Regions from separate parts of the Phyllobacterium sp. SL163 genome, predicted to be linked through region 3. Evidence: predicted binding sites of a transcription regulator. Region 3 holds the regulator's gene; each other region holds the start of a gene.
The links. Region 3 encodes LexA, which represses DNA repair genes until DNA is damaged. Its sites were predicted from a motif close to TGTTCNNNNTGTGTTCNG; they were not measured.

Region 1: recA (recombinase RecA) is a predicted target of LexA. The motif match lies at 3,677-3,694, and genes of this name have one in related genera.
Region 2: ACP7B1_RS23370 (ImuA family protein) is a predicted target of LexA. The motif match lies at 5,311-5,328, and genes of this name have one in related genera.

Annotation. Positions count from the first base shown of each region.
Region 1 is NZ_JAFCVE010000004.1:135,987-146,374, forward strand. It holds gene alaS (alanine--tRNA ligase) at 1-2,067, opposite strand, end outside; gene recA (recombinase RecA) at 2,460-3,554, opposite strand; gene ACP7B1_RS10490 (carbohydrate kinase family protein) at 3,873-4,823, shown strand; gene ACP7B1_RS10495 (pseudouridine-5'-phosphate glycosidase) at 4,856-5,785, shown strand; gene ACP7B1_RS10500 (OmpA family protein) at 5,778-6,437, opposite strand; gene ACP7B1_RS10505 (GNAT family N-acetyltransferase) at 6,508-7,032, opposite strand; gene ACP7B1_RS10510 (SDR family oxidoreductase) at 7,355-8,068, shown strand; gene ACP7B1_RS10515 (ArsR/SmtB family transcription factor) at 8,249-8,944, opposite strand; gene cckA (cell cycle histidine kinase CckA) at 9,033-10,388, opposite strand, start outside.
Region 2 is NZ_JAFCVE010000013.1:7,965-18,352, forward strand. It holds gene dinB (DNA polymerase IV) at 3-1,064, opposite strand; gene ACP7B1_RS23350 (hypothetical protein) at 1,227-2,060, opposite strand; gene ACP7B1_RS23355 (hypothetical protein) at 2,240-3,136, shown strand; gene ACP7B1_RS23360 (SOS response-associated peptidase) at 3,215-3,988, opposite strand; gene ligD (non-homologous end-joining DNA ligase) at 4,052-5,104, opposite strand; gene ACP7B1_RS23370 (ImuA family protein) at 5,388-6,140, shown strand; gene ACP7B1_RS23375 (Y-family DNA polymerase) at 6,061-7,572, shown strand; gene ACP7B1_RS23380 (error-prone DNA polymerase) at 7,569-10,388, shown strand, end outside.
Region 3 is NZ_JAFCVE010000003.1:162,532-172,919, reverse strand. It holds gene ACP7B1_RS07580 (substrate-binding domain-containing protein) at 223-1,251, shown strand; gene ACP7B1_RS07575 (GNAT family N-acetyltransferase) at 1,256-2,098, opposite strand; gene lexA (transcriptional repressor LexA) at 2,287-3,006, shown strand; gene ACP7B1_RS07565 (ComEC/Rec2 family competence protein) at 3,000-5,321, opposite strand; gene gltX (glutamate--tRNA ligase) at 5,554-6,978, shown strand; gene gltA (citrate synthase) at 7,280-8,572, shown strand; gene lpxB (lipid-A-disaccharide synthase) at 8,636-9,817, opposite strand; gene ACP7B1_RS07545 (LpxI family protein) at 9,814-10,388, opposite strand, start outside.

The DNA of each region.
Region 1 (10,388 bases), on a different contig from region 3:
CAGGCCGATATCGCCGGTGGCGCGCACATGCGTGCCGCCGCACAGTTCCGTCGAATAGCTCTTGCCCGATTTCTCACCGTGCAGCGCCGTTCCCATGGAAACCACGCGCACTTCATCGCCATACTTCTCACCGAACAGCGCCATGGCGCCTTCCGCGATGGCATCGTCGACCGCCATCAGGCGGGTGCTGACCGGTGCGTTCTGCAGGACGATTTCGTTGGCGAGGTCTTCGATGACGGCCAGTTCCTTGTCCGAAATCGGCTTCGGATGGGAAAAATCGAAACGCAGGCGATCCGGCGCAACGAGCGACCCCTTCTGCGCGACATGCGTGCCGAGGGTTTCGCGCAGCGCCTCATGCAGCAGGTGCGTCGCCGAGTGGTTGGAGCGGATACGCGTGCGGCGGGCGCTGTCGACCGTCAGTTCCACCGGAACATCCAGCTTCACCGTACCCTTGAGCACCTTGCCCAGATGCACGAACACCCCGTCATTCTTCTTCTGCGTGTCGGTGACAACAACGGTGAAGCCGTCACCGGAGATGATGCCGGTATCACCCTGCTGGCCGCCGGATTCGCCGTAGAACGGCGTCTGGTTGACCACGATGGCGATGGCCTCGCCTTCCCCGGCGCTGTCCACCTGCGCACCGTCCCGCACCAGTGCGGTGATGACGCCTTCGGCCTTTTCCGTCTCGTAGCCGAGGAATTCGGTGGCGCCGACCTTGTCGCGCACCGCAAACCAGACCGTTTCTGTCGCCGCATCGCCGGAACCGGACCAATGGGCGCGGGCTTCTGCCTTCTGCCGCTCCATGGCCGCCGCAAAAGCATCGGTATCGACAGCGATACCGCGCTGGCGCAGCGCATCCTGGGTGAGATCCAGCGGGAAACCGAAGGTGTCATAGAGCTTGAACGCGGTTTCGCCATCGAGACGATCGCCTTCGCCAAGACCTTCCGTGGCATCGCTGAGCAGGCCGAGGCCGCGATCCAGCGTCTTGCGGAAGCGGGTTTCCTCGAGCTTCAGCGTTTCCGAAATCAGCGCTTCGGCGCGGATCAGTTCCGGATAGGCCTGCCCCATCTCGCGGATCAGTGCCGGCAGCAGGCGCCACATCAGCGGCTCCTTGGCACCCAGCAACTGCGCATGGCGCATGGCGCGGCGCATGATGCGGCGCAGCACATAGCCGCGGCCTTCATTCGACGGCAGCACGCCATCGGCAATGAGGAAGCTCGATGAGCGCAGGTGATCGGCGATCACCCGGTGGCTGGCGCGGAATTTTCCTTCCGCCTTGACGCCGGTCGCATCTTCCGACGCGCGGATAAGCGCCCGGAACAGGTCGATATCGTAATTGTCGTGCTCGCCCTGCAGCACTGCGGCCAGACGCTCGAGACCCATGCCCGTATCGATGGACGGGCGCGGCAATTCAATGCGCTGCTCCTTGGTGATCTGCTCGAACTGCATGAAGACGAGGTTCCAGATCTCGATGAAGCGGTCGCCATCCTCGTTGGCGCTGCCGGGAGGGCCGCCCCAGATGTCTTCGCCATGGTCGTAGAAAATTTCCGAGCACGGGCCGCACGGGCCGGTATCGCCCATGGCCCAGAAATTGTCGCTGGTGGCGATACGGATGATGCGGTCATCGGACAGACCGGCGATCTTCTTCCAGAATCCGGCCGCCGCATCGTCCGTGTGGTAGACGGTGACGAGCAGCTTGTTCCTGTCGAGACCATATTCCTTGGTGATCAGGTTCCAGGCCAGACTGATCGCCTCTTCCTTGAAATAATCACCAAAGGAAAAATTGCCCAGCATTTCAAAAAACGTATGATGCCGGGCGGTATAGCCGACATTGTCCAGGTCATTGTGCTTGCCGCCGGCGCGCACGCATTTCTGCGATGTCGTGGCGCGGCTGTAGGGCCGCTGCTCCAGACCAGTGAAAACGTTCTTGAACTGCACCATGCCGGCATTGGTGAACATCAGCGTCGGGTCGTTGCGCGGCACAAGCGGGCTCGACGCCACGATCTCATGGCCGTTCTTCTTGAAATAGTTCAGAAATGTCGACCGGATTTCGTTGACGCCACTCATGTGCATTGCCTTCTGACTTGTCTCTAACCAAAGCGAAATAGCCCCTTTCTGCAACAAAAGGGCGGAACGCAACGCTTGTAGCGATGCGACCGCGGCCTGTCCAGAAAATCCCTGTGATAATGGGCCTTGCTTATGAACAGCACAGTCTTCGAATACGTGCACTCTCCCTCATGCTGAGCTTGTCGAAGCACGCAGAGCAGTTGTGCGTGCTTCGACAAGCTCAGCATGAGGGAGGCCTGCTCAATATGTGGGAAGGTAGCGCTGCGTGCGGTGAAGCACAGCCTCGGCCCGAGGGACGTTCTTACAGCGTGAGAGCATTTCAAAAGAAAAACCCGCATCCGGCGGCCGGATGCGGGTTTGAATTGCGGACCGCAACGGCCCGTCCTGGGAGATCAGCCTTCGGCGGCCTCGGGTCCGTCATTGTCCTCGATATCGTCCGGGCCCTTGTCCAGCATCTGCTCGGCAATCAGACCGGCATTCTGGCGCAGGACCAGCTCAATCTCATTGGCGACTTCGGGATTGTCCTTGAGGAAGAGTTTTGCATTGTCGCGGCCCTGCCCCAGACGCTGGGAATTGTAGGAGAACCACGAACCGGATTTTTCAACGATACCCGCCTTGACACCGAGATCGACCAGTTCGCCCGTCTTGGATACGCCTTCGCCATACATGATGTCGAATTCGACCTGCTTGAAGGGGGGCGCCAGCTTGTTCTTGACCACCTTGACGCGGGTCTGGTTGCCGACCACCTCGTCACGTTCCTTCAGCGCACCGATGCGGCGGATATCGAGACGCACCGACGCATAGAATTTCAGCGCATTGCCGCCCGTCGTGGTTTCAGGCGAACCGAACATCACGCCGATCTTCATGCGGATCTGGTTGATGAAGATGACCATGCAGTTGGAGCGGGAAATGGATGCGGTCAGCTTGCGCAGCGCCTGGCTCATCAGGCGGGCCTGCAGGCCAGGGAGAGAATCGCCCATCTCGCCTTCGATTTCCGCACGCGGGGTCAAGGCGGCAACGGAATCGACCACGAGAACATCGATCGCACCGGAACGCACCAGCGTGTCGGTGATCTCCAGCGCCTGCTCGCCCGTATCGGGCTGCGAGATCAGCAGATTTTCCAGATCCACGCCCAGCTTGCGGGCATAGACCGGGTCCAACGCATGTTCCGCGTCGACGAAGGCGCAGATGCCGCCCTTCTTCTGGGCTTCCGCAATCGTATGCAGCGCGAGGGTTGTCTTACCGGAGCTTTCCGGCCCGTAAATCTCGACAATGCGGCCTTTCGGCAGACCGCCGACACCAAGGGCTATATCCAGGGAAAGCGACCCGGTCGATACCGTCTCGATTTCCACAACCTGCTCATTGCGTCCAAGCCGCATGATCGAACCCTTACCAAAGGCTCTCTCGATCTGTGACAATGCCGCATCCAGCGCTTTCGTTTTATCCACCGAATTACCCTCAACTAACCGCAAAGAATTTTGAGCCATGTTACACTACCCCTGTGCTATCCATGAAGCCCGGATGCTCCGGCCTTTGAAGATATTTGTATCCGTTTTGTTCTCATTTGGCAATATGCACAAGCCATTGAAAAACAATAATAACACAAAAATGTTCTTAAAATGTTCCGAAAATGGGCTGCCTGCGCTTGTCCACATGTTCCTCGTGTCCGGGCAGCATGAACGGGAAAACCGCAGCCGGCAAATTCGAATCGTTGCGGCGATTGCGTCGGGGCAGCAGGCCATCTAGAGAAGGAAAGGACCAAGTGTCTTGCAATCGATCATTTTGTTCAGCAAAAGCCACCAACCATGACTCAGGATTACACACCGCTGCTGTTTGCTGTCGGCGGCGCCCATATGGACCGGCGCGGCCAGAGCAGCGTTCCCTTCATTCCCGGCGCTTCCAACCCCGGCATCATGCGCGAAGAGCCCGGCGGCGGCGTGTTCAATGCTTTGCGCCTTGCCGTGCGGCGCGGTGTGCGGGCTGAAATGCTGTCGGTGCGCGGCGGCGACCGGGTTGGCGATGTCATCGGCGCCGCCTTTGAGGCCGCCGGAATCAAGGACAGTTCCGCCGTGTTCATCGACCGGGCGACGCCGAGCTATACGGCGATTCTCGATGAACAGGGTGACGTGGTTGCGGCCATCGCCGATATGGCGCTGTATGAGCTCGCCCTGCCCCGGCAGCTCAGGCGGCGCAAGGTGCGCGATTCCATCGATGCCGCCGATGCGGTTTTCGGCGATGCCAATCTGCCGTCGGAAGCGTTGCAGAAACTGGCGGAGCTTGCCGGCGGCAAACCGCTCTATGCGCTGGCGATTTCCCCGGCCAAGGCGGTGCGGCTGCGGCCGGTTCTCGGCGGTCTCGCCTGCCTGTTCCTCAACCGGCGTGAAGCCTTTGCGCTGACGGGGCTCGGCGCTGATGCCAGCCTGCCCGATCTGCACCGCGCCCTGATGGCAGAGGGGCTGCAGGCGGCCGTTGTCAGCAATGGCGGGCAGGCTGCGCTGGTCTATTCCAGCGGCGGCGCATTTTCCCTTTTGCCGCCCGCGCTGACCGGCATTGCCGATGTGACCGGCGCGGGTGACGCACTGGCCGGCGGCACCATATCGGCGCTGATGCGCGGCCTTCCCCTCGCCGAAGCCGTGCGCGAAGGCTTTGCCGCCTCGGCGCTGACACTGCAAACCCATTCGGCAACGCCGATCTTCACATCCAGGATTTTCGACGCGGCCCTCGCGACCATACCGGAGGCCATCCCGCTCGCATGAGCCAACGGCCTGATACGACAAAGGAAAGAACCATGACCACAACAGCCCTCAACCCGTTCACCGACATTGCACCGGAGGTGCAGAAAGCGCTTGCCGCCGGGCAGCCGGTGGTGGCGCTGGAAAGCACGATCATCACCCATGGCATGCCCTACCCGGACAACAGCCGCATGGCCGCCGATGTCGAGACGATCATCCGCGATGGCGGTGCTGTCCCGGCAACCATCGCCATCATCGATGGCCGCCTGAAGATCGGCATTTCGGCCGAGGAACGTGAGGCGCTGGCGCAGGTCAAGGGCGCCATGAAGCTGTCGCGCGCCGATCTGGCGTTTGCACTGTCGGAAGGCCGCACCGGCGGCACCACCGTTGCCGCCACCATGCTGGCCGCACACATGGCCGGCATCAAGGTATTTGCCACGGGCGGCATTGGCGGCGTGCACATGGGCGCGGAGACCAGTTTCGACATATCGGCTGATCTGGAAGAATTGGGCCGCACCCCGGTGATCGTCGTCTCGGCGGGCGCCAAGGCGATTCTGGATATTGAAAAGACGCTGGAAGTGCTTGAAACCAAAGGCGTACCCGTTGTGGTGCATGGGGCGGACGTTCTGCCGGCCTTCTGGTCGCGCCAGTCGCATCTCAAGGCCCCCTTGCGCCTCGACACGCCGGAAGCCATCGCCAGGTTCCAGGCAACGCGCAGCGCCATCGGCGTCAACGGCGGCATGCTGATCGCCAACCCGATTCCGCTGGAAAGCGAAATTCCGGCCGACATCATGGGCGGATACATCCGTGAAGCCCTGTCGCGCGCCACAAAAAATGGCGTCACGGGCAAGGCCGTAACGCCATATCTTCTTTCGGAAATTCTCGACATCACCAAGGGCGAAAGCCTGAAGGCGAACATCGCCCTGGTAGAAAACAATGCACGCCTTGCAGCGCGCATTGCTGTCGCCCTGACACTGGTCAGGTAAGCGGCGAAATCTGCAGTTCGACGCGGCGATTCTGCGACCGGCCGGCTTCCGAATTGTTGGAAGCAATCGGCCGGTCCATGCCGAAGCCGCGAACGGAGAAACGCCGGTTGTCGATGCCCTGCTGGGTTAGGTAGTTCGAAACGGACAGCGCGCGGCGCTCGGACAGGAGCTGGTTGTACTGCTGGCCACCGACATTGTCCGTATGGCCATAGACATCGATGATGCTCCGGTCGAACTTGCGCAGCACCACTGCAACCGAATTCAGCGTTGCAAAGAACTGCGGCTTCACCGCATCCTGATCGGTAGCGAAGGTGATGTTCGACGGCATGTTCAGGATGATCTGGTCGCCATTACGGGTCACCGACACGCCGGTGCCCTGCAGCTGGGCCCGAAGCTCCGATTCCTGGCGGTCCATGTAATTGCCGACGGCACCGCCGGCCAGTGCGCCGATACCGGCACCGATCAGCGCCGCGTTGCGGCCGGATTTGCCACCGCCACCAACGGCGAGACCACCCAGCGCACCAACCGCTGCGCCAATTGCCGCGCCACCGGCCGTATTCGATATTTTTTGCTCGCCGGTATAGGGATCGGTGGTGGTGCAACCGGCCAAAAACGTCGCGGCAAGACAGCCGATGGCAAACTTCTTGATCATGGAATCAGGTCCCCGTTGGAAATGTTGCGAAATATAGCATCGAATACGGCAAAATATGGAAAGCAAACGGCTAAATCAGCCGTAGCCGCGCCATGGCCAGAGCATCGACAAATCGCCCGTTCTTGAAGGCATAATCCCGGTGCACGCCTTCCCGTTCGAAGCCGCATTTTTCGTAGAGACCGATGGCTTTGGCATTGTCGGCATGGACCGTCAATTCCAGGCGCCGGATGTTGAGCCAGTTGTCCGCCGCATCGATCAGGGCAAGCAGCAGCGCCTTGCCGATGCCGCGCCCGGTGAAATCGTCATGCACGCCGAGCCCGAGATGCGCGGTGTGCGCCCGCCTGCCATCGGAGCGATGCAGGCCCGCGTGGCCAACGATCTGCTGATCGATCTCGGCAACGATGCTTGTCGTCCCCGCGCCCAGACTTTCGAGCCATTTGCGGGTCTGCTCCGCACTTTGAAAGGGCAGGCGCAGAGTACCGGCACGAAAACCGGGTAAATTGGTCAATGCGTTGATCTGTTCAAAATCGGCGACACGCGCCGCCCGGATCGAGAACGCGCTATCGTGGGGTGGTGATAAAGGTTGGTCTTGCATCTTGCTCTCCGTTTGTTCGAGGAGAGCGAAGGTCAGACCCTGCTCGCCTCGTGGCAGGGTCTGGTGAAAGATCGCGTCGACGTCAGCGCAACAGCTCTCCACCACCCCTGAAAAGGAGTGCGGTACCAAGCATCATGATATTCGAACGACGGATCATGCCGCCATCTTTCACCACAATATCAGTGATTTCAAGAGCGTTTCTGATTCAAAACCTGATCCCGGTTCAAAAATTTTGACTGATATGCCGGGCGGAATTCGTTTGCGCCGGCGGTCTTATTCCAACATGCTCCGCGACACCCAAACGACACCGACAGGATTTCGCATGACTGAGACCTCACAATCACCCGTAGCAATCATCACCGGCGGCGGACGCGGCATGGGCGCAGGCATAGCGCGCGAGCTGCACGCCAGAGGCTACCGGCTCGGCCTGATGTCGCCGTCCGGCAGCGCCATCGAGCTGGCAGCGGAATTGGGTGCAATCGGCATCAAAGGTTCGGCTGGAGAAGCCAAGGATCTGGAAACGCTCGTCGCCAGGACAGCGGAAGCCTATGGGCGTATCGACGCCGTGGTCAACCATACGGGCCATCCGCCGAAGGGTGACCTCATCGACATCACCGACGAGAAATGGGCGCTTGGCAATGATCTGATGGTGCTGAGCGTCGTGCGCATGGCGCGGCTCGTCACACCCTATATGCTGAAGCAGGGCAAAGGCGCCTGGGTGAACATCACCACCTTCGCCGCCTTCGAGCCAAGCCTCGTCTTCCCGGTGTCCTGCGCCTATCGCGCCGCCGTTGGCGCCTATACAAAACTCTACGCGGATCGCTACGCCGCCGACAATATCCGCATGAATGCGGTGCTTCCCGGCTTTATCGACAGCCTCGATCACAAGCCGGGCACCGAGAGCGGCATCCCGATGAAACGCGTCGGCACCATGAACGAGATCGCCAAGACAACCGCGTTCCTGCTGTCGGACGATGCGGGTTACATCACGGGGCAGAACATTCGCGTGGATGGCGGGATCACCAAACACGTCTAGACAGCGTTAAGGGCAGCACATCGAAGGCTGCCCTGCCATATGGTGCGTGGTTCGACAAGCTCACCATGAGGGATGAAGTGGGTTGCAGGGAGCTAATCCTGCAATGTTTCCTAGTAGCCTTGCAGGCAAACCACTTCCCTCATGGTGAGCTTGTCGAACCACGCACCTCTTAATCCCGATCTACATCAGGTTGACGCCGAGGGCTTCACGCAGATGCCGCTGGCCGTTCGGGGTCACGGATACGGCGCGCGTGCCGTCGACGCGCCGGATCCAGCCCCTGTCGAAGCAGTGGCTGCACAATGCGGCACCGATGGCACCGGCCAGATGCGGGCGCCGCTCGCTCCAGTCGAGACAGGGGCGGCACAGGATGCGCCCCTTCTTCTGATGGATCGCACCGACATCCATGCCCAGCCTGTCGAAAAGCGACAGGCCGCTATCCGTCAGTTCACCCGCATCGAGCCCGAGTTCCAGATGCCCGGCCCCGACGAGCGCATCGGTGATCGACACACCGAGCTTTCCCGCCAGATGGTCATAGCAGGTGCGCCCGGCCCGCAATGCGGCATCGCGCGGCCCGGTGCGCACGGTCTTGCTGGGCGTGCCGGGTGTTGCAATCTGCATGATGCTTTCGATCATCTGTGCAACCGCTGGTGATGCCAGCCGGTGATAGCGGTGCCTGCCCTGCTTTTCCACCTGCAAAAGCCCGGCCTCCGTCATGCGCGTGAGATGGCTGCTGGCCGTCTGGGCCGTAATCCCGGCGAGCTGCGCCAGTTCACCCGCTGTCAGCGCGCGTCCATCCATCAGCCCCGTGAGCATGCTGGCGCGCCCGGGATCTCCGGCCAGCGCGGCGATTTCGGCAAATCTGGCTGTGTTCGACATGGCATTCTTCCGTGGCTGCTTCCGGGCCGATACTGGCCTGTCCACGGCAAGGATGCTTCGAAAACGCTCGAAGTATCAAGTACGTCCTCTATTCGCTTTCCAGCATTTCCTTGACCGACGTCGCCAGCTGCTTCAGCGAGAAGGGCTTTGGCAGGAAGCCGAATTTGGCATCTTCCGGCAGGTTGCGGGCAAAGGCGTCTTCCGCATAACCGGAAACGAAGATGAACTTGATATCCCCGTATTCCTTGCGCAGTTCGCGCAGCAGCGTCGGGCCGTCCATCTCCGGCATCACCACGTCGGAAACGATGATATCAACCTTGCCGCCCAGTTCCTTCATCACTTCAAGCGCTTCGACACCGCTGGACGCCTCGTGCACGGTATAGCCGCGCGACTGCAGCGCCCGCACACCGCCCATGCGCACCGCATCCTCGTCCTCGACGAGGAGAACCGTTGCCGAGCCGGAAAGATCGGTGGCCTTCTCGACCTTCTTTTCCTTCTTCGGCGCTTCAACCGCAATCACTTCACCTGCCGCGTTGAGGACCGGAGCCTCCACATGGCGCGGCAGGAAGATGCGGAATGTGGTGCCCTTGCCAAGTTCGGATTCGCAATGGATCGAGCCGCCGGTCTGCTTGATGATACCGTAGACCATGGAAAGCCCGAGACCCGTGCCCTTGCCGACTTCCTTGGTGGTGAAGAACGGTTCGAAAATCTTCTCGATGACCTCGGGCGGCATGCCGGTGCCGCTGTCCTGCACCTCGACCAGGACATAGTCGCCCGGCAGGAGATCGCGGTAGTTCAGCGCCGCGCTTTCGCTCTCGCCGATATTGCGGGTGCGGATGGTCAGATCGCCGCCCTCCGGCATGGCATCGCGCGCATTGACGGTCAGATTGACCACCACCTGCTCGAACTGGCCGAGATCGGCACGCACTGGCCACAGGTCACGGCCATGCTCGATCTTGAGGTTGACCTGCGTTCCCGCAAGCCGTGTCAGCAGCATGCGCACATCGGCGATGACATCGGTGAGGTCAAGCACTTCCGGACGCAGGGTCTGGCGCCGCGAGAATGCCAGGAGCTGCCGCACCAGCGATGCCGCGCGGTTGGCGTTCTGCTTGATGTTCATGATATCGGCAAAGGACGGATCGGACGCCCGGTGATTGGTGAGCAGCAGGTCGGACGACATGATGATCGCGGTCAGGACGTTGTTGAAGTCGTGGGCGATACCGCCCGCAAGCTGGCCGACGGCCTGCATCTTCTGGCTCTGGGCCATGGTGGCTTCGAGCGCCTTCTGCTCCGTGGTTTCGACAACGGAAACAATGGCCGCTTCCTCGGCACCCTCTTCCGAACCCGCATCGAAGACCGGGCTGATGTAGAAGCGCAGATGACGCTCCTCATGCCCGGGAATGACCGTATCCACCGGCGAAATCTCCGCCTTGCCGGCAAAGGC
Region 2 (10,388 bases), on a different contig from region 3:
AATTAGATAGCAAGATCAAGCTGCGGATTCTGATCTGCTCCCTCCAAGCTTCCAAGGCTGACACCGAGCAGACGGATACCCTTTCTTGTCGGAAATACGGATTGGAGCAAAGGCTCCAGCACCATCCAGACGGAAGCCTCGGTGCGATTGGCTATAGGCGATGTTCGGCTACGGGTAATCGTCTGAAAGTCGGAATACTTGACCTTCAGCGTTACGGTCTTTGCCCCGGTGTCATTGTTGTTACAGAACTGGCACACCTTAGATACGAGTGGGTGCAATTGCTCGCGTGCAGTCTCGAGTTCAAAAACGTCTTCGGGGAACGTGTCCTCGGCGCCGATCGATTTTCTCACTCGATCAGGTTGCACTTCCCGGGTATCAAGTCCGCGCGCGATGCCATAGAAGTACGTGCCTGCCTTGCCGAAGTGTTGAGTGAGGAACTCGACTGATCGCTCTTTAAGGTCCGCGCCGGTCTGTATACCTAGCCGATGCATCTTCTCTGCCGTTGCGGGGCCGACACCATGGAATTTCTTCACGGGAAGCTGCTCAATGAATGAAGGCCCGTTCTTTGGCGCGATGACGGCCTGCCCATTCGGTTTGTTGAGGTCGCTAGCGATTTTTGCCAGAAACTTGTTGTACGAAATGCCCGCCGAAGCCGTCAGGCCGGTCACAGCCAGGATCCTTGCTCGAATCTCCGTGGCGATTTCGGTCGCAATCTCCATCCCCTTGAGGTTCTTGGTGACATCCAGATAAGCCTCGTCGAGCGAAAGGGGTTCAACAAGCGGCGTGTAGTCGCAGAAAATCTCTCTGATTTGCTGTGACACGGCGCGATAGACTTCAAACCGCGGTTTGACGAATATAAGGTCCGGACACTTGCGAGCCGCGGTGACCGAAGGCATTGCCGAATGGACGCCGAACTTGCGCGCTTCATAACTCGCGGTCGTCAGAACACCGCGGGTGCCGGAGCCACCTACTGCGATCGGCAAGCCGCGCAACGCCGGATTATCTCGTTGCTCCACTGACGCATAAAACGCGTCCATGTCTATATGAATTATCTTTCGTGACATCCGGAAAAGCCTGATCTGGTATAATCCAAAGAGAATAGCATAGAAAGAACAAAAGGAGAACATTGGAATGGTGAAAAGCTGCGCTTCTGGTATATCAAGAGTTGATTGGTTGGAATGCCGAGCTATTCAAGCGGCGGCTTTTTCTGCCGGCCGTGATCTACGTCAATTGTTCCAAGGCAGCCTTCCTTCCATTTTCTGTGGTGAAAAGAGCAGCGTTCCGGACCTATCCAGTGACGCAAGCGCGACATCAATGCTCTGCTGAAAGTCACCTGGTGCCGACGGCGAGATGAACTTTCGTGCCATTTTATCCGGAACCTGTATCCCGTTCATCGCCATCATCATGAACATAAGAGTACGGGTCATATTCTGACGCACCAATCCCGCGGTGTTGGCGAGTTCGAATGCCAACGTCATCATCAATGGGCCCAGATTATCGCCTGACGGCGCAACGAGATTGACCGTCCCAGGAGATCGGGCAGCTTCCAAAAGTTGTCGTCTGGTCGCGGAGTTCCAATCTTTGATCGGCGGAAGTTGCAAATGTCTCAGATGAAAAGTGGAAATAACCAAAGGTGTAGGACGAAGGTGGCCAAGTGCTCCGTGTTTCAGCATCAATTCATTGGATATTTCCCAAGCACCCTGATCGTAGAGCTCGTCGAGATAACGACGAGCTATCCCAAACACAGCAGGATTGGGTGCTCGAACTGCGGCAGCCCAGTGTTGCAACTGCGTATGACGCTTCAATGCGGATAGAGCGTTGACCGCGTATCCCCCGAAGCCCGGGCGGGCAATCAAACCGCAGATGGCTCCAAGGCCGTCTTCGGAACGATTGCAGTCAGCAAGGGCGACTGGCTTACCCCCTAGCAATACCAGCGCGCAATTGTCAGGATTCCAGTGTTGGAGCGAGGAGAAGCGTTCGCGGATCACCTTCAGTTTGAGCGAGAGGACGAAAGCTTTCGACGCGGTGGCATCGTCATAGACGTATTCGATCTTTTCCATGTTGCTGTATTAAAATCCTATCTTTGGTAGGTGAAATAAACTTAGGGTATATCTGCATTTCGAGGTCGGAACCCATGGTTTGCCACATTAAATATGCCCTGCAAGGACGTGCGGCCGACCAAATGTGCGCCAAGACCTAGAAGCTTCGAGACAAGCAGCCCGTGGAGGATCAGCATTTAATGGCGGCGAACGTTCAGATTGAGGGGCGACTTGGCGAGCTTCTTGGTTCCTTGGAGCAAGTTCTACCCGACGACTTTTCCCGAAAGGTTGTCGAAGGATCTATGATGGCTTTTGCCATTGATGAAAATCCACTCCGCCTTTCGCAGTTCGCATCAGGCTTTCGGGAGTTATATGGCCACAGCCTTCACACGATGGCGCCCGACGACCAAATTCGCGCATCTTCCTGGTTCCAACCGGAAACTCAGGACGGCCGTCCGACACGTCGCCAACGTGTGCGTTATGCAATTCAGGGTGGAATCGCAGATCCTCTTCTTGATGAGTTAGGCTTCGACGCCGGCGAGATCCATGGCGCGGTCATTTCGGTAATCGATGAGCTTAGCAAATATACTCACGTCAGGCCGAATACGATCGGAACGTCTGCCGAGGAGGCTGATGTCTTCGCGTGCGAGACGATCGCGACATATCTTTCTTTGATGGAGACCTTGGAGGATTGTCGCCAGACCGTAAGGCAGGCAGTCGCCGAGGCGGTAGACAAGCACGCGCTCGAAGTGTTCACGCAGGAAGTATTTAGCGAGATCGACATCCTCTCTAATCGCACTATGGTCGAAGCTGTCAAAGTTGCGAGCCTTACCATAACGGCAATCGGCGCAACATTGATAAGCTATCACGCCGATGGCGACGTTTATATTGAGCTTTCCTACGGGTCAAAGAGTGATTTTCGGAACGACAACGGTGCGGAAATCAGCACTAACTTTCCATTTAGTTTATCGTTTGCTGCGCCCGTGACTGCTCTGAGCAAGTTTCAAGACGCTGTCGCGTCTATCGACACGTCGAGCTGGTATGACGAAGGCGAAGACGATTCCGCGGACAATTTCTCCAAGATTACCGACTATTGAGACAAGGAGATGGGCTTCCATCAGACGCTCCGCTGACCGACTTAGCACGCCGCGGCTGAGGCAATACCACGTAATTGGCTAGAAAAGGCTTGTCTGACTTACAGGCTCTCCTGATTTAGAGACAATTGTCGATCCATACGCCTCCCGTGATGAAATGATCAGCGCGTCATCCGGTAGCGGGCGGGCAAGTTCCTTTGCTTCTTCCCAGGGCGCGCGCATCCAGGCGTCCGTCTCTTCCTTCGTCAGCAACAGGACGGGCATCGCCTTCTCATGGATTGGCTTCACCAGTTCATTGGGATCCGTGGTCAAAAACCCATAGAGGTCGTCGGTCGTCAGGCCGTCCTTGACCTTTCGGACACTCTGCCATTGCGGCACATGGATGCCAGCAAAGAACATCAACGGCTTACTTTCGTCGCGGGCAAACCACGCATTCGGCACCTTGCCACCTTCCTCCTGGCTGACCGGATCCGGTTCCGCGAAGCTGGTGACCGGGACGAGACATCTATTTTCGACGCCGAACCATCGCTTCCAGTGCGGAAAACTGAGCTTGCGCACATTGGTCGTACCGCGGTCGGCTTCCATGCGGATCAGCTCTTCGAGATCGAATGGCTTGCCTTTGGCCGCAAGTTTCTCGGCCTTGGCTTTGGCAGGCTTCTCGAGTGCGAAGCGCGGGGAGGGTAGTCCCCAGCGCGCATGGGCCAGCTGCTTCCTTCCATCGGTCGTGTTGCGGACGATGGGCCCCATCTGGTCGGGGTTCATCTGATAGGCTGGCATCAGGTTGATCAGGCTTTCGGCGTCCTGGGCCCATTTTGCGACCCAATCCTTGTCTTCCATGCGATAAAGATTGCACATAGTAGGCTATCTACTCCGCTTGAGCTCCAATGGGGGACAATCTAGCGGATGGCACTAATTTCGCTAGTCGAGCCGGAAGACATCTGCGTTGTCCTGCCGTTCTCGCAAGCCCTTGTAGGATGGACGGCGAAGTTTGCCGTCCGTCGTCCAGGCACGAAACTCAATCTCGGCAATCAGGGTCGGCTCGACCCAGACAAAATCGGCACTTCCGGAATAGGGCAGAGGCGACTGCTTTCGCTTCCAGCGCAATTTGTCCAGCATCTTCCGCAATCTGATGGCCTCGGCTTCCTTGAAGCCCGTTCCGACGCTTCCGACGTGGACGAGATCGGCATCGCGATAAGCAGCAAGCACTAACGAGCCAAAGCCAGCAGGGGACGCCGCCGACCTCTCATAGCCGACGATGAAGAACGCCTCGCTCTGGACGCACTTGACTTTAACCCAATCACCGGTTCGACCGGAGCGATAGGGCTGATCGAGATGCTTGCCGACGATGCCTACCAAACCAGGGCGGCAGACATGCTCCAGCAGAATGGCGGGTTGGGCGTCGAGTGTCTCCGATAGACGGATTGCATCGTCCCTGCCGTTCAGCGTGTCTTCGAGAAGATGCCGGCGCGATCGGTATTCAACACCACGCAGATCGTGCCCGTCCAGATAGATAAGATCGAATGCATAAAGTATGGCGTCGGAGGCACGGCTGCCAGTTTTTTTGCCCGACGCGCCCAGTGATCGCTGTAGCAGCCCGAAATCCGACCGACCCTCTTCGTCGAGTAACACGGCTTCGCCATCGATGATCATCGTCGCCGGCCCAAGCGCTCGGGCAGCCTGTTCGATCGCCGGAAACCTATGCGTCCAGTCATGGCCGCCGCGAGTGAGAATCCTAATGCCCTGCGGTTCGATATGAACCGCGAGGCGATAGCCATCCCATTTCACCTCCCAGCTCCACTCGTCTCCCTTTGGGGGATGGTCCTTCAACTGCGCCAGCGCGGGCTCGACGCGGTCAGGCATAGGATCGAAAAGCAGCTGTGGCTGAGCGGGATTGCGCTTTTGACGCGGCCGCGAACGGATCGGGGCCTCGGTGTCACGAAGGAGCGGTTTTGATCTCGGAGGCTTCGTCATGCCAACAGTTCAGCAGAAAAATCCTAAGGACACCGTGACGATACCGAATTTGTCCCCGCAATCCACGCCGGCGGGGTGAAGCGTTCGCAGGCGCTGCGAAAAAAATTCCAGTGGCACTACGATCCTGATTCTCATGTGCATTCTTCTGATTCCTAATGTCAGGATAATATTCCCACTCTGCCGGCCGCTTGACTCTTTGCTTGGATAGGAACAGAAACAGAACATACGCATTTGCTTGACATGATGTCGGCCGCCAACACGACCTTGAAGGGAGCCGTGAACGATGACTGCTGCCCGCGAAAGGGTGATTTCCGATCTGCGCGAGCGCATCGCTTCGCTTGAAGGCGTGTCAGTCCGAAAGGCTGACTACCTATCCTTCGGTATGCCGGAAATCGATGCAGTCCTGCCAGGCGGTGGTCTTGCCTATGGAGCCCTGCATGAATTCGCCGGCGGCGGGTCGGGCACGGTGGATGGTGCGGCGGCAGCGCTTTGCGCAGCGGGCATCGCGGCCCGCACCAAAGGTCCTGTTGTCTGGTGCCTGACGCGGCCCGACCTGTTTTTTCCGGCGCTCGCCCAAGTCGGACTGCATGCTGACCGGGTGATCTTCGTCGAATCCGACAAGGAGGAGGACGTGCTCGCCAATATGGAAGAGGGGCTTTCCTTCGGTGGGCTCGGCGCCGTGGTGGGTGAACTCGTTCGCCTGCCGATGGTCGGCTCGCGCCGACTGCAGCTGGCGGCCGAGAAAACAGGGACGATGGCGCTCGCTGTCAGACGCTGGCGACGACAGTCGGAGGCGAATGATTTTGGACAGCCAACGGCATCGACCACGCGATGGCGGGTCAGCGTCATGCCGTCGGAGGAATTGCCAGTGCCGGGTATTGGAAGGCCCCAATGGTTACTGGAGCTGATGCGCGTGAAAGCGGGTGAATGTGCTGAGTTTCTCGTGAGGGCATGCGATGACAAGGGTCGTCTCGATCTATCTCCCGGATCTGCCGACGGATCGCATTCGTCGCGCCGATCCCTCCATTCCGTGTGAACAGGCGATCGCCGTGATCGCCAGGAGCGGCTCGAAACGCTGGGTGTCGGCGGCGGACGCAGCCGCCAGGCAGGCGGGCGTTCATGTCGGCATGCCGGCGGCCAAAGCACAGGCGCTGTTCCGCGGCCTGATGCTGGTCGATGCGGATCCTGCAACGGATGCCGTAGCGCTCGAGCGTATCACGCTCTGGGCGCTGACGCTCTATTCCCCGATCGTCGCTGTTGATGGGGTCGATGGCATCGTCATGGATACCGAGGGTGCCGATCACCTGCAGGGCGGCGAACTGCCGATGGTGACGAAGATCGCCAACCAGTTCCTGGCAAGGAAGCTCACCCCCCGTGTCGCGATCGCTGACAGCTGGGGTGCAGCACACGCTTGCGCCCGTGCCATCAGCCGCGAGACGGTCATTGTGCCGATCTCTGAGACCGCGCGTGCCGTCGAGAAGCTGCCGATATCGCTGTTGCGTCTTTCGGGGAAGGTCGTCGGCGATCTGCGTATGCTTGGCTTCCAGACGATCGGCGAATTGGCCAACACGCCGCGTGCGCCGCTAACGCTTCGTTTCGGTCCGGAAATAGGCCGGCGGCTCGACCAGATGTTCGGCCGGGTCTCCGAACCGATCGATCCGATCCGCACCGCCGAGTTGATCGAGGTCAGTCGCGCCTTCGCCGAGCCGATCGGTGCTGCCGAGACCATCAACAAATATGTCGGCCGGCTGGTCGTGCAACTCATCGACGAACTACAGAAACGCGGCCTTGGCGTTCGCCGAGCGGATCTGATCGTCGAGAAGGTTGACGGAAAACGGCAGGCGATCCGTGCCGGCACGGTGAAACCGGTGCGCGATGTGGCCTGGTTGACGAAGCTGTTTCGCGATCGGACGGAGAAGATCGAGCCCGGTTTCGGGATCGAAAAACTTATCTTGGTTGCCGTGATAGTCGAGCCGCTGGAGGAGCGCCAGAAGTCATCATCGCTGGTCGAGGATGAAGTCACCGACGTCACGCCGCTGATCGATATCTATGGCAACCGCGGTCAGCGTGTATATCGGGTGGCGCCGGTAGCGTCCGATGTGCCAGAGCGCTCTGTACAGCGGATCAGCGCCGCGGCCGATCCGGTCGAGGTCACCTGGATCAGCCATTGGCGCCGGCCGGTTCGGCTGTTGGCGCGTCCCGAGCTGATCGAGGCTATCGCATTGCTGCCGGACCGTCCGCCGGTCTCGGTCACTTGGCGCGGCAAGCGCCGGAAGGTCAAACGCGCCGATGGTCCGGAGCGGATTTTTGGCGAATGGTGGCAGCGAGATGCGGAGATGGAAGCGGTACGGGATTACTTCGTCATCGAAGACGAGGCTGGCGAGCGCCTTTGGGTCTTTCGATCGGGAGATGGCATCGATCCGGAAACCGGTAGCCATCGCTGGTTCCTGCACGGGATTTTCGCATGAGTTATGCCGAGCTTCAGGTCACCACCCATTTTTCCTTCCTGCGCGGGGCAAGCTCCGCGCAGGAGCTTTTTGAAACCGCAAAGGCTCTCGGAATCGAAGCGCTCGGCGTCGTCGATCGCAATTCGCTGGCCGGAATTATCCGGGCGCTTGAGGCTTCCCGCGCAACGGGCTTGCGCCTAGTCGTCGGTTGCCGGCTTGATCTGCAGGAGGGAATGTCCCTCCTGGTCTATCCGACTGACCGGGCTGCCTATTCCCGGCTGACCCGGCTCATCACGCTCGGCAAGTCGCGCGGCGGCAAGAACAACTGTATCCTGCAATGGGACGACGTCATCGCCTACACCGACGGCATGATCGGCATTCTGGTGCCGGATCTGCCGGATGACGTCTGTGCAGTCCAGCTACGCAAAATGGCCGAGGTGTTTGGCGATCGCGCCTACGTGTCGCTCTGCCTCCGGCGCCGGCAGAACGACCAGCTGAGGCTGCATGAAATTTCCAATCTCGCGGCGCGGTTCAAGGTGAAAACGGTCGTCACCAATGACGTCCTCTTCCATGATCCGGGTCGCCGGCAGTTGCAGGATATCGTGACCTGCATTCGCGCCCGCACAACGATCGACGATGTTGGTTTCGAGCGCGAACGGCATGCCGACCGGTATCTGAAGCCGCCGGAAGAAATGGAACGCCTGTTTCCGCGCTACCGCGAGGCACTCGCACGGACGGTGGAGATCGTCTACCGTTGCAAATTTTCGCTGGAGGAGCTGACCTATCAATATCCGGAGGAGGCGATCGTGCCGGGCAAGGATGCCCAGGCCTCGCTCGAGTACTATGTCTGGCAGTGCATTCCAGACCGTTATCCCGAAGGTCTGCCGCCTGACGTTCTGAAGACGGTGCGCCACGAGCTCGATCTGATCCGCACCATGAAATACGCGCCCTATTTTCTCACGGTCTTCTCGATCGTGCGTTATGCGCGGGCTCAAGACATTCTTTGCCAGGGCAGGGGTTCTGCGGCCAACAGCGCCGTCTGCTATATTCTCGGTATCACCAGTATCGATCCCTCGACCAACGATCTTCTGTTTGAGCGCTTTGTATCCCAGGAGCGCGACGAGCCGCCGGATATCGATGTGGACTTCGAGCACGAGCGGCGTGAGGAGGTGATCCAGTGGATCTACCAGACCTACGGCCGGGAAAAGGCTGCACTCTGCGCGACCGTGACGCGCTATCGGGCGCGTGGCGCGATCCGTGATGTCGGCAAGGCTCTCGGCCTGCCGGAAGACGTCATCAAGGCCTTGTCTTCAGGCATGTGGTCCTGGTCGGAGGAGGTCTGCGATCGCAATGTCCGCGAGTTCAATCTCAATCCAGACGACCGGCGTCTTGTGCTCACACTGAAGCTCGCGCAGCAGCTGATGGGCGCCCCCCGGCATCTCGGCCAACACCCCGGCGGGTTTGTCCTTACCCATGATCGGCTCGACGATCTGGTACCGATCGAGCCGGCGACCATGAAGGACCGGCAGATCATCGAATGGGACAAGGATGACGTCGAAGCCCTGAAGTTCATGAAGGTGGACATCCTGGCTCTTGGCATGTTGACTTGCATGGCCAAGGCCTTCGATCTGATCCGAGAGCACAAGGATCGCGATCTCGACCTGTCGAAGATCGAGCAGGAGGATCAGGCAACCTACGCGATGATTCGGAAAGCTGACACGCTTGGCACCTTCCAGATCGAGAGCCGCGCCCAGATGGCCATGTTGCCGCGCCTGAAACCGCGGACATTCTACGATCTGGTCGTGCAGGTGGCGATCGTTCGGCCCGGGCCAATCCAGGGGGACATGGTGCATCCCTATCTACGCCGGCGCGAAGGCAAAGAGGCTGTCGAGTACCCGACGCCAGAGCTCGAGGCCGTGCTCGGCAAGACGCTCGGCGTGCCATTGTTCCAGGAAAGCGCCATGCGCGTGGCGATGGTCTGCGCCGGCTTTACCGGCGGCGAGGCCGATCAGCTGCGCAAATCCATGGCGACCTTCAAGTTCACCGGTGGCGTCTCGCGGTTCAAGGACAAGCTGGTGTCGGGAATGGTGAGGAATGGCTACACGCCCGAGTTTGCCGAAAAGACGTTCAGCCAGCTTGAAGGTTTTGGCTCCTATGGTTTCCCGGAAAGCCACGCAGCGTCGTTCGCACTGATTGCCTACGCCTCGAATTATATCAAATGCCATTACCCGGAAGCCTTCTGTGCCGCGCTGATCAATTCGCAGCCGATGGGATTTTACGCCCCTGCCCAGATCGTAGGCGACGCGCGAGCACATGGCGTCGAGGTGCGGCCGGTCTGCATCAATCGGTCCCGGTGGGACTGTACGCTGGAGCGGATCGGCAATTCCGATCGGCATGCTGTCCGGCTCGGTTTCCGGCGGGTGAAAGGATTGGCTGTCGCCGACGCCGCTCGGATCGTCACAGCACGCATGAACAATGCCTTTTCCTCGGTTGATGATATGTGGCGGCGATCAGGCGTGCCGTCGGAGGCGCTTGTCCAGCTTGCCAAAGCCGATGCGTTTCTGCCGTCGCTGAAGCTTGAGCGCCGGGAAGCGCTCTGGGCGATCAAGGCGCTGCGCGACGAACCACTGCCGTTGTTCGCGGCGGCTGCCGAACGGCAAGTGGCTGCAATTGCCGAGCAGCACGAGCCAGAGGTCGTACTTCGGCAGATGACGGACGGGCATAACGTTATCGAGGACTATAGTCATATCGGACTGACATTGCGGCAGCATCCGATCGCCTTCCTCCGCAAGGATCTGTCGGCGCGCAATATCATCACCTGTGCCGACGCGATGAAT
Region 3 (10,388 bases):
CGCATGGAGAAATGAATTATTATATATATGTTACAGTGCATTATACGGTATTGCTGAGAACGTGAATTCCGGGCTGCCGCCCTGTTGAAACAGCACTGCGCCGCTCGCGGATCACAATATCGCGAGCAATTTACCAAAGCGCTTTGAATTTAGCCTCTGGTTATGTTTATTATTTGGAGTCATATCTGCATTGCCTGAACAGACCGTACTGGATTGCTTGCCATGAAACTCAAGGAACTGGCTGAACAACTGGGCCTCTCGCAAACGACCGTCAGTCGCGCCCTGAACGGCTATCCTGAAGTCAACAAGGCGACGCGCGAACGCGTCAGCCAGGCGGCTCTCAAATTCGGTTACAGCGCCAATGCCAATGCCCGGCGCCTTGCCATCGGCCGCATCGGCGCCATCGGCATCCTGATGCCGCGCGACCGCAGCGAACGTTTCGGTCCGCACACCAGCGAGTTCTTTTCCGGTCTGGCCGAGCAGCTGTCGCAGCACGAAATGGACCTGCTGATGAGCCCGAGCATCAACAATGACGAGCTTGCGGCCTACCGGCGGCTGATTTCCAGCAAGCGCGTGGACGGCATCATCGTCACCGGCCCCACCCTGATGGACGAGCGGGTTGCCATGCTGACGGAAGCGAAATTTCCCTTTGTGCTGCACGGGCGAACCAATATCGCCGCCCCGCATGCCTGGCTCGATATCGACAATGCCGGCGCCTTCCGGCAGGCGGCATCGCACCTGATCGATCTCGGCCACCGGCATATCGCGATGATCGACGGGCTGAAGGGCCACACCTTTTCCGAACACCGCGAAATGGGTTATCGCGAAGCATTGCTGGAGCGCGGCATTGCCGTCGATCCGCGCTTCATCGTGCATGAGCGTTTTTCCGACGAAACCGGTTTTCATGAGGCGCAGCGGCTTTTGTCCTATACGCCGCATCCGACCGCCATTCTCGCCGGCTCGATGATGACGGCGCTCGGCATTTTCCGCGCCATCCGTTCAAAAGGCTACGAACTCGGCAAGGAAGTTTCGGTGATCGCCCATGACGACGTGTTCCCCTATCTCAATGCCAGCAACATGGTCCCCGCCATGACCACCACCCGGTCGTCGATCCGCTCCGCCGGGTCGCGTATCGCCGAACTGCTGGTGCGCGTCCTTGACGGCGAGCCGGTCGAGAACATCCACGAGATATGGCCGGTCGAACTCATCCTGCGCCAATCGAGCGGTCCGCCCGTCGCCCCGCGCCGGTGAGTGCCTAGCCCAATTCGAAGGTTGTGATGCCAAAAATCCGGTCGAGCGGCAATTCGGGCGCCGGTCCGCGATACATGCGTGCGGTTTCGAACACCGGCGCCAGACCGTACCGGTCGCACAGGCGCCGCGCGGCCCCATTGGTCCCGGGAATATCCAGAAAGACCTGTGCATCCCCGGCCTTTGCTGCGAGCGATTGAAACAGCCGGTCGGCGATCTCTTCGGTTTCGGCAAACAAGGGACCGATTTTGCAACCCTCGCGGCATGCGCGCACGACGCCATACCCCGCGATTTTTCCGTCGGCAATGCAGGCCAGGCCGTGGCGCGAGCCGGACGGGCCGAGCCAGGCACGGATAAACGATTCCCGTGGTTCGGGATTGAATTGACGGTCATAGGCGGCGACGGCGCCGATCCATTGCGCATCGATGGCGACGATATCGTCGCTGACGGGTGCCCTGCAGCCGGGGGCGCCGCCATAGCGGTAATTCGCATGGGCATAGACAAACCCCGACTTCCGATAGTTTTCCTGCTGGGCAACGACACCATCAAGGCCGATGGTCTGTCCGGCAAATCCGCTCAGCACATCCTGCCAGAGCGACCAGCCGAAACCCAGCCCGCGCGATTGCGGACGCACCATGTAGAAGCCGAGAAAGCCGTAGTCTCTCGCATAGCGGACCAGCGAGACCGCTGCCGTCAGTTCATCATTGACCTCAAGCACGTGATAGCCTTTGGGGTCCGCGGCCCAGAATGCGTCCGCATCGTCCAAACCGGGGTTCCAGCCCTCGGCAGCTGCCCAGTCGATGATGGTGTCAAGGTCCTGGCGCTCGGCGATTCGGATGAAAGCTGTCATGATATTGTGATATCCAGTTGGAAACCGACGGAACAGTACCCTGAACGGGTGCATTTCTGCCCCCACATGCTTCGTAACCAAGCTTCCAGCATTGCCGCAACGGAATATTAAGCACTTGTAGAACAATGCTGGAACAGATAGTGTTTGTTCTGGTTTTGTTTTTCCGATTCCCTGCTAAAGGATCGCCGATGCTCACGCGTAAACAACATGAACTTCTTCTCTTCATTCATGAGCGTCTGAAGGAGACGGGCATTCCGCCATCCTTCGACGAAATGAAGGATGCGCTGGATCTGGCCTCCAAATCCGGCATTCACCGGCTGATCACTGCGCTGGAAGAGCGCGGCTTCATTCGCCGGCTTGCGAACAGGGCACGTGCGCTGGAAGTCCTGCGCCTGCCGGACTCCATCGCACCCGGCCTCAACAGCCAGAGAAAGTTCGAGCCGAGTGTCATCGAGGGCAGTCTCGGACGTAATGTTGCGCCGCCCAAACCGCAGCCGCGCGCCTCCAACGACATGGATATGCCTGCCAATGTCAGCATTCCGGTCATGGGCCGGATTGCCGCCGGTGTGCCGATTTCCGCGATCCAGAACCAGACCCACATGCTGAGCCTTCCGCCTGATATGATCGGCAGCGGTGAACATTATGCGCTTGAGGTCAAGGGCGACTCGATGATCGAAGCGGGCATTTTTGATGGCGATACCGTCGTCATCAAGCGCGGCGACACCGCAAGCCCAGGCGAAATCATCGTTGCGCTGGTCGATGATGAGGAAGCCACGCTCAAGCGGTTCCGCCGCAAGGGTGCCTCGATTGCCCTGGAAGCCGCCAACCCTGCCTATGAAACGCGGATTTTCGGACCGGACCGCGTGCGGGTGCAGGGCAAGCTCGTCGGCCTGATCCGCCGTTACTGATCGGCCGCCGCGTCCCGTTCGGCATTGTCCGGGATGCCTTCGATCGCGTGGGCCTTGCGTGAACGCTCCGGCCGGTTGCGCGCCGCATTGGAATGGATGCGGTACGTGTTCCAGGGTCGGTCGGGCGGACCGATCGCCCAGGTCAGGCGGGCCGACTGCCCCCTTTGCTCCATCGCTTCTACGGCTTTCGATAGATCCGTCACGTCACCCTGCCCTTGCCCGCCGGAACCGAACCGGATTTCCGCAGCACCGTTCAGGGCGAGATCGCGGCGCGTGATCACCATCGGGCCGGGAACGGGGCAACCGGTGTTCACACCGGCAAAGCCCAGCACGACGATGTTTCCCTCGCTGCAGGCGGGGTTCCTTTGCGCGGGATCATCCGTATAGGCGATGATGAGACCGCCCGGTTCGCGCGCCAGGCAGAGCTTTCCGGCGCATTCGAAGGCACCCTCCGCTGCCTCTTTGCCGATCCGCGCCGGTTTGACGATCTGTTCCAGCCCAAAACCCTGCCGCCAGTTGTTTAACGTGAAGGCGCCGCCCTGCGGGCGATTGATCATCAATGCCGCGCCATTGCGCACACCGGCCAGCCGGCCATCCTCCGACAGGACGATATCCGGCGGCGCTGTGCGTGCCATGATCAGGATGGCCGCAGCAAACAGCGGCAGGCTGCACAGACGCAACCACGACGTCGTGAGAAGCAGGATCACAAGTGCCACGCTCATCAGGATAAGGCTCGGCTGCGGCATCGGACCGAGATTACCCGAGGGCGAGAGTGCGGCAACGTGATGGGCGATGAACACCACCAGCTTGATGCCGCGTTCCATGACGGCGAACGGCAGGAAATCCAGATCGAACGGCATCAGCAACAGCGCCAATACGGCGAAGGGCATGACCAGCACCGAGACCACGGGCAAGGCAAAGGCGTTGCCGATCAGCCCGAGCGGTGCGGTATTGTTGAAATGATAGGCGGCAAAGATCGCACTGGCCGAACCGGCGACCAGGGATGTCAGCGCGACATCACTGATATGATCGCCGATCTTACCGGGCAGCCGCAACAACAGGTTGTTGCCGGAGGCACGCCGCGCGGTCCGGCCGGCCCTGCGCGGCGACCACCAGCCGTAGAATGCGATCAGTGCGGCGGTGGCCGAGTACGACATCTGGAAGCTTGGTCCCATCACCTCGTGCGGCGCGATGGCAATGGTTACCAAGGCGGCCAGGGCAACATTGCGCAATGACAAGGCAGCCCGGTCCACGGTCATGGCGACAAGCATGACTGCCAGCATGACAAAGCTGCGCTGGGCCGCCACGTCGATCCCCGAGAGCAGCAGATAGAATGCCGATGCCAGCAGCGCTGCGCATGCCGAAAATTTCTTGATGGGATAGCGCGCGGCAAAGTCCGGAAAGAAGGCCATGCATGCACGCAGCGAGCCGATGACGATCCCGGCCACGAGCGCCATGTGCAATCCAGAAATGGAGAGGATATGCGACAGGCCGCTCAGCCGCATGGCGTTGTTGGTGGCCTCGCTGATGCCATCGCGCTGGCCGGTGATCAGCGATGCGGCGATGGCACCGGCTTCTCCAGGTATATGACTGAGGATACGATCAGTGAGTGCCTGGCGCATCGCAGCGACGGCAAACAGCGTTCTGGTTGTCAAATCAGCCGGTTCCGGCAGAGAGGCTGCTTCGGGCCTGCCAAGAAAGAAGCCGCTGCCGCCGATGCCCCTGTAGTAATTGTGGAAGGCAAAGTCGTAATTGCCTGATCGCACGGGACCGGATGGCGGGCGCAGATGCACCAGACCGCGCAGCCCGCTGCCTATGGCAGCTTCAGGTGGCAAGGCTCGGGCCGATACAACCAGCCTTGCCGGGGCATAGCGCAGCAGCGGGCGCTCCGTCGCTATCACGTCAACCGTCACGCGCCAGCCGCCCCGCTCGGCGCGGTTGATCGCGACGATGCGGCCGGTCAGCCGCGTGGTGACGGCGGAGCCGAGCATTGGCGTATCCAGCCGCAGCGTTTCCAGTTTGGCGCAGAGCATGCCCATGACAACCAGCACGGCGGCGGAAAGACCCATCCCCGTCAGATGCCGCTCGCGTGCCAGGAGTTTGAACCCGGCAAGCGCGGTCAATCCGAAGAGGATGGCGCTCAGCCGCGGTTCCGATGGCAGACTGAAATAGACGATGGCGCCGCTGCCGGCAAAAACCGGCACGAACAGGAAAAGACTGCCGCGATCATAATCCCGCCCGCATGCCCGGGAAACGGCCGGGAGCAAATCCTGCCCCAACCCCATGCGCCGGCGCAGCGCTGCGGACAGACTCACGCCTCGCCGGGTGACAGCAACATTTTGGGATATTTGGATCGCAAGACCCGGCTCATCGTCCGCCGGACGATCAAAAAACTGCCGTTCACTCGTTTGTGTACTGGTGCCGGGCCCCTGCATTTGCCTCCAATTCTGCCAATGCCCTTGCACGACAGCGCTCCTATGCTACATCAACGCCAGATCAAATCGATTGGATGTTAGGCTAATGGCCGAGACGTCTGTTGGAGTCCTTATGTCGTCACCTGTTGTTACCCGTTTTGCACCCTCCCCGACCGGATACCTCCATATTGGCGGCGCCCGCACGGCCCTGTTCAACTGGCTTTATGCCAAGCATACGGGCGGCAAGATGCTGCTGCGCATCGAAGACACGGACCGAGAACGCTCCTCGGAAGCGGCTGTCACGGCCATTCTCGATGGCCTGAAGTGGCTGGGCCTCGATTGGGATGGCGATGCGGTGTCGCAATACGAGCGCGCGCCCCGCCACCGGGAAGTCGCCGAAGAGCTGGTCGCCAAGGGCAAGGCCTATTACTGCTATGCTTCGCCGGCAGAGCTTGAGGAAATGCGCGAAAAAGCCCGCGCCGAGGGCCGCCCGCCGCGCTATGACGGCCGCTGGCGCGATCGCGATCCGAAGGAAGCCCCTGCAGGCGTCAAGCCGGTTATCCGCATCAAGGCGCCGCAGGACGGCGAAACCCTGGTGCGCGACCTCGTACAGGGCGATGTGCGCTTTCCCAACAAGGATCTCGATGATTTCATTATCCTGCGCTCCGACGGCAATCCGACCTACATGCACGCGGTTGTCGTCGATGACCATGACATGGGCGTCACCCACATCATCCGTGGCGACGATCACCTGACCAATGCGGCGCGCCAGGCCATCATCTATGATGCGATGGGCTGGGATATCCCTGTGATGGGTCATATTCCGCTGATTCACGGTGCGGATGGAGCAAAGCTGTCGAAGCGTCACGGTGCGCTCGGCGTGGAAGCCTATCGCGCCATGGGCTATCTGCCCGCCGCCCTGCGCAACTATCTCGTCCGCCTCGGCTGGAGCCATGGCGATGACGAGATCATGTCCGATGCGCAGATGATCGAGTGGTTCGAGATTTCCGACATCAATCGCGGCGCATCGCGTTTCGATTTCCAGAAGCTCGAAGCGATCAACGGTCACTACATGCGGTTCTCCGCCGATGACGACCTGGTCAAGGCTATGATCGACATCCTGCCGGAAATCGAAGGCGGCGCGGACATTCTGTCGCGGCTCAATGACCGGACCCGTCAGCAATTGCTGGCGGCAATGCCCGGCCTGAAGGAACGCGCCAAGACGCTGGTCGAACTGGCGGACAGTGCAAAGTACCTGTTTGCGCAGCGCCCGTTGGCATTGGATGAAAAGGCAGCCGGCCTGTTGAACGAAGAGGGCCTGGGTGTGCTTTCCGGCGTTCTTCCGGCGCTGTCGGCTGTCAATGACTGGACCGCCGAAGCATTGGATGCGGCCGTGCGGGTTCATGCGGAAAATACCGGCCTGAAACTGGGTAAAATTGCCCAGCCCTTGCGGGCGGCATTGACGGGAAGAGCAACATCTCCGGGGGTTTTCGACGTGCTGGCGGTGCTTGGCCGCGAGGAGTCGCTGGGGCGTATTGAAGACCGGATAAAAGGTTAATCCGCAGCCTCGACGGTGCATTTTTGCATTGCAACATTGTGCCGTTCGGCTACGGTGACGTGCCTGAGAAAATCAGGATAAAGACCTTGCAAAGAGGTCAAGGCTTTGGGCCAGTGTGCTGAACGCAGAGGTCAGAAAATAACCTGCCTGCAAGGAACATCCTGTTTCAAAGGCATACTGGAATATGAAGTAACTCGTGTGCTTTCACTTCCGAAGTTCGACGAGAGTCTACTGCTCAAGCAGCGAACTTCGGAATGGTACACGGGATGTCAGCGGGAGCTGAAGCAAGAAAGGAACGGCAATGTCTGAGAATAGCGTCAACATCGATCTGAATGGTCACGAGTTTGCGTTACCGATTAAAAAAGGCACCATCGGACCTGATGTCGTGGACATTGGAACACTCTACAAGAACACGGGTGCATTCACCTACGATCCGGGTTTTACATCCACAGCCTCCTGCGAGTCGCAGATCACCTATATCGACGGTGACGAAGGTATTTTGCTGCATCGCGGCTATCCGATCGAACAACTCGCCGAAAAAGGCGACTTCCTCGAAACCTGCTATCTCCTGCTTTACGGCGAACTGCCGACAAAGAGCCAGAAGCATGATTTCGACTATCGTGTAACGCACCACACCATGGTGCACGAACAGATGTCGCGCTTCTTCAGCGGCTTCCGCCGTGACGCCCATCCCATGGCTGTCATGGTCGGCTGCGTTGGCGCCCTGTCGGCCTTTTATCACGACTCGACCGATATTTCCGATCCGCATCAGCGCATGGTTGCATCCATCCGCATGATCGCCAAGATCCCGACCCTGGCTGCCATGGCATACAAGTATCACATCGGCCAGCCCTTCGTTTACCCGAAGAACAATCTCGATTTCGCCACCAACTTCCTGCACATGTGCTTTGCCGTGCCGTGCGAAGACTACGTCCCCAATCCGGTTCTTGCCCGCGCAATGGACCGGATTTTCATTTTGCACGCTGATCACGAGCAGAATGCCTCGACGTCGACGGTGCGGCTTGCCGGTTCGTCCGGTGCCAATCCGTTCGCCTGTATCGCTGCCGGCATTGCCTGCCTCTGGGGCCCGGCCCATGGCGGCGCCAATGAGGCCGCCCTCAACATGCTCGGCGAAATCGGTACGGTTGACCGCATTCCCGAATTCATCAACCGCGCCAAGGACAAGAATGATCCGTTCCGTCTGATGGGCTTTGGCCACCGCGTCTACAAGAACTACGATCCGCGCGCCAAGATCATGCAGCAGACCACCAAGGAAGTTCTCGCCGAACTCGGCATCAAGGACGATCCGCTGCTCGACGTCGCCATGGAGCTGGAGCGCATTGCCCTGACCGATGAATATTTCATCGAGAAGAAGCTCTATCCGAATGTCGACTTCTATTCCGGCATCACCTTGAAGGCGCTCGGCTTCCCCACCACCATGTTCACCGTGCTGTTCGCCGTTGCCCGCACCGTCGGCTGGATTGCCCAGTGGAAGGAAATGATCGAAGACCCGCACCAGAAGATCGGCCGCCCGCGCCAGCTTTATACGGGTGCAACGCAGCGCGACTACGTTCCGGTCGGCAATCGCAAATAAGATCATCCAGAATACGAAAAAAGGCGCCATTCGGCGCCTTTTTCATATCCAAAAGCCTGTTCATCAGGCCCTCTGATGCACGTAGTCGAGAACTTTCTCGGCGGCAATCTCGCCGGATGGCCGTTCGGTCCGCATCAATGCCGCGATCTCGTCGAACCCCTCAAGCTGCAACGCCCTGGCATGGCCGGGTTTCAGCAGTTGTTCGATTTCGCGCGCCAGTGGTCCGGGACGAACGAACTGGTTGAAATATTCCTGCACGACCCGCTTGTCGGCGATAATATTGGGCAAGGCGGCGCTCCAGACCTTGATGCGCGGCGCAATGAACATGCGCGCCAGCCAGTCAGGCCGGTATGACAACACCGTCGGGATGCGCGCCAGTGCGAGTTCCAGCGACACGGTCCCGGACGCGGCCAGAGCCGCATCGGCTTCGGCGAAGGCTTTCAGGCGTTCCGCTTCACCCACCACAATGTTTGGCTGGACTTTCCAGCCGGCCGTGAGCTGGCGCACCAGTGGTTCGACTTTGGGAAGTGTCGGCAACGTCAGCCTGAAGCGGTTGCCGCGTTCCGCCAGCAGTTCAATTGCCTCACCGAAAGGTTTGGAAAGGCTTGATATTTCTGCTCTGCGTGACCCCGGCAAGACAACAAGATTGTGTTCGCTTCTGTCAGCGAAACTGCTTTCCCGCGCCCGGTTCCGCTCTGCCGCCGCCAGCAGCGGCGCATGGGTCACCAGCCTGTGGCCGACATAAGTGGCAGGCGGGCCGTCGAGATCTTGCAATGCCTGCACCTCGAACGGCAGAATGGCCAGCACATGGTCGATATAGCCGCGCATCGCCTTGGCGCGTTCCGGGCGCCAGGCCCAGACCGACGGGCTGATATAGTTGATGATCGGGATCGAGGGATCCGCCGCCCGCACCTTGCGCGCGACGCGGTGGGTGAAATCCGGGCTGTCGATAATCACGAGGCAATCTGGTTTCGCCGCAATGATGGCTTTGGCCAGCTGCGCTATCCGGCGGATGAGCTGCGGCAGTTTGGTGACGATGGCCGTCAGCCCCACCAGAGCGATTTCGTGCTGATCGAACAAGGAGTTGAGGCCAAGGGCTGAGAGATGCTCGCCGCCGACACCGGTCAGCGTCACCTCGCCCGGATACTGCCGCCGCAGGGCCTGCACCAGATCGGCGCCAAGCAGGTCGCCGGACTCTTCGCCGGTGACAATGGCAAGGCGAAGCGGCTTTGCTGCTGTTTTCACTCGGCCTCCTGCGCAAAAGTTTCGATGAAAATACCGGCTTCGTTGGCAGCGGCGATTGTTTCGGCATAGCCAAGGATCAGCGTGCGCCGCGCTTCGATGGCAATGCCCTTCAGACCGGCCTTCACCGCATTCTCCACGGTGCTTACGCCGATGGCCGGCAAATCCGCCCGCACTTCCTGCTGCGGTTTGGCGCATTTCACCAGCACACCGCCCTTGCGGTTGATCCGCTTGGCAATGCGCAGTTCGGCCACCCGCTGCAGCATCGCATCGGTGCCCTCCACGCCCTCTAGCGCCACCACGCGGCTGCCGACGGCAATGGCCGCCTGCCCGATATCGAGCGAGCCGATCATGATGGCCGCCGCGCGGGCGGCCCGCATATCGGCAATGCTTGCCTGATCGGCTTTCTTCCGGGTGATGGTGCCCACTTCAGGCGCCAGAATATCCGGAACGATCTCATGCGCACCGACAACCCTGAAACCGTAGGACTCAATCGTTGAGATCACGGCCTTGAGCAAACCGTCGTCACCGAGGCGAAAAGCCCGCATGAAACGATACAACGCGACGAGATTGC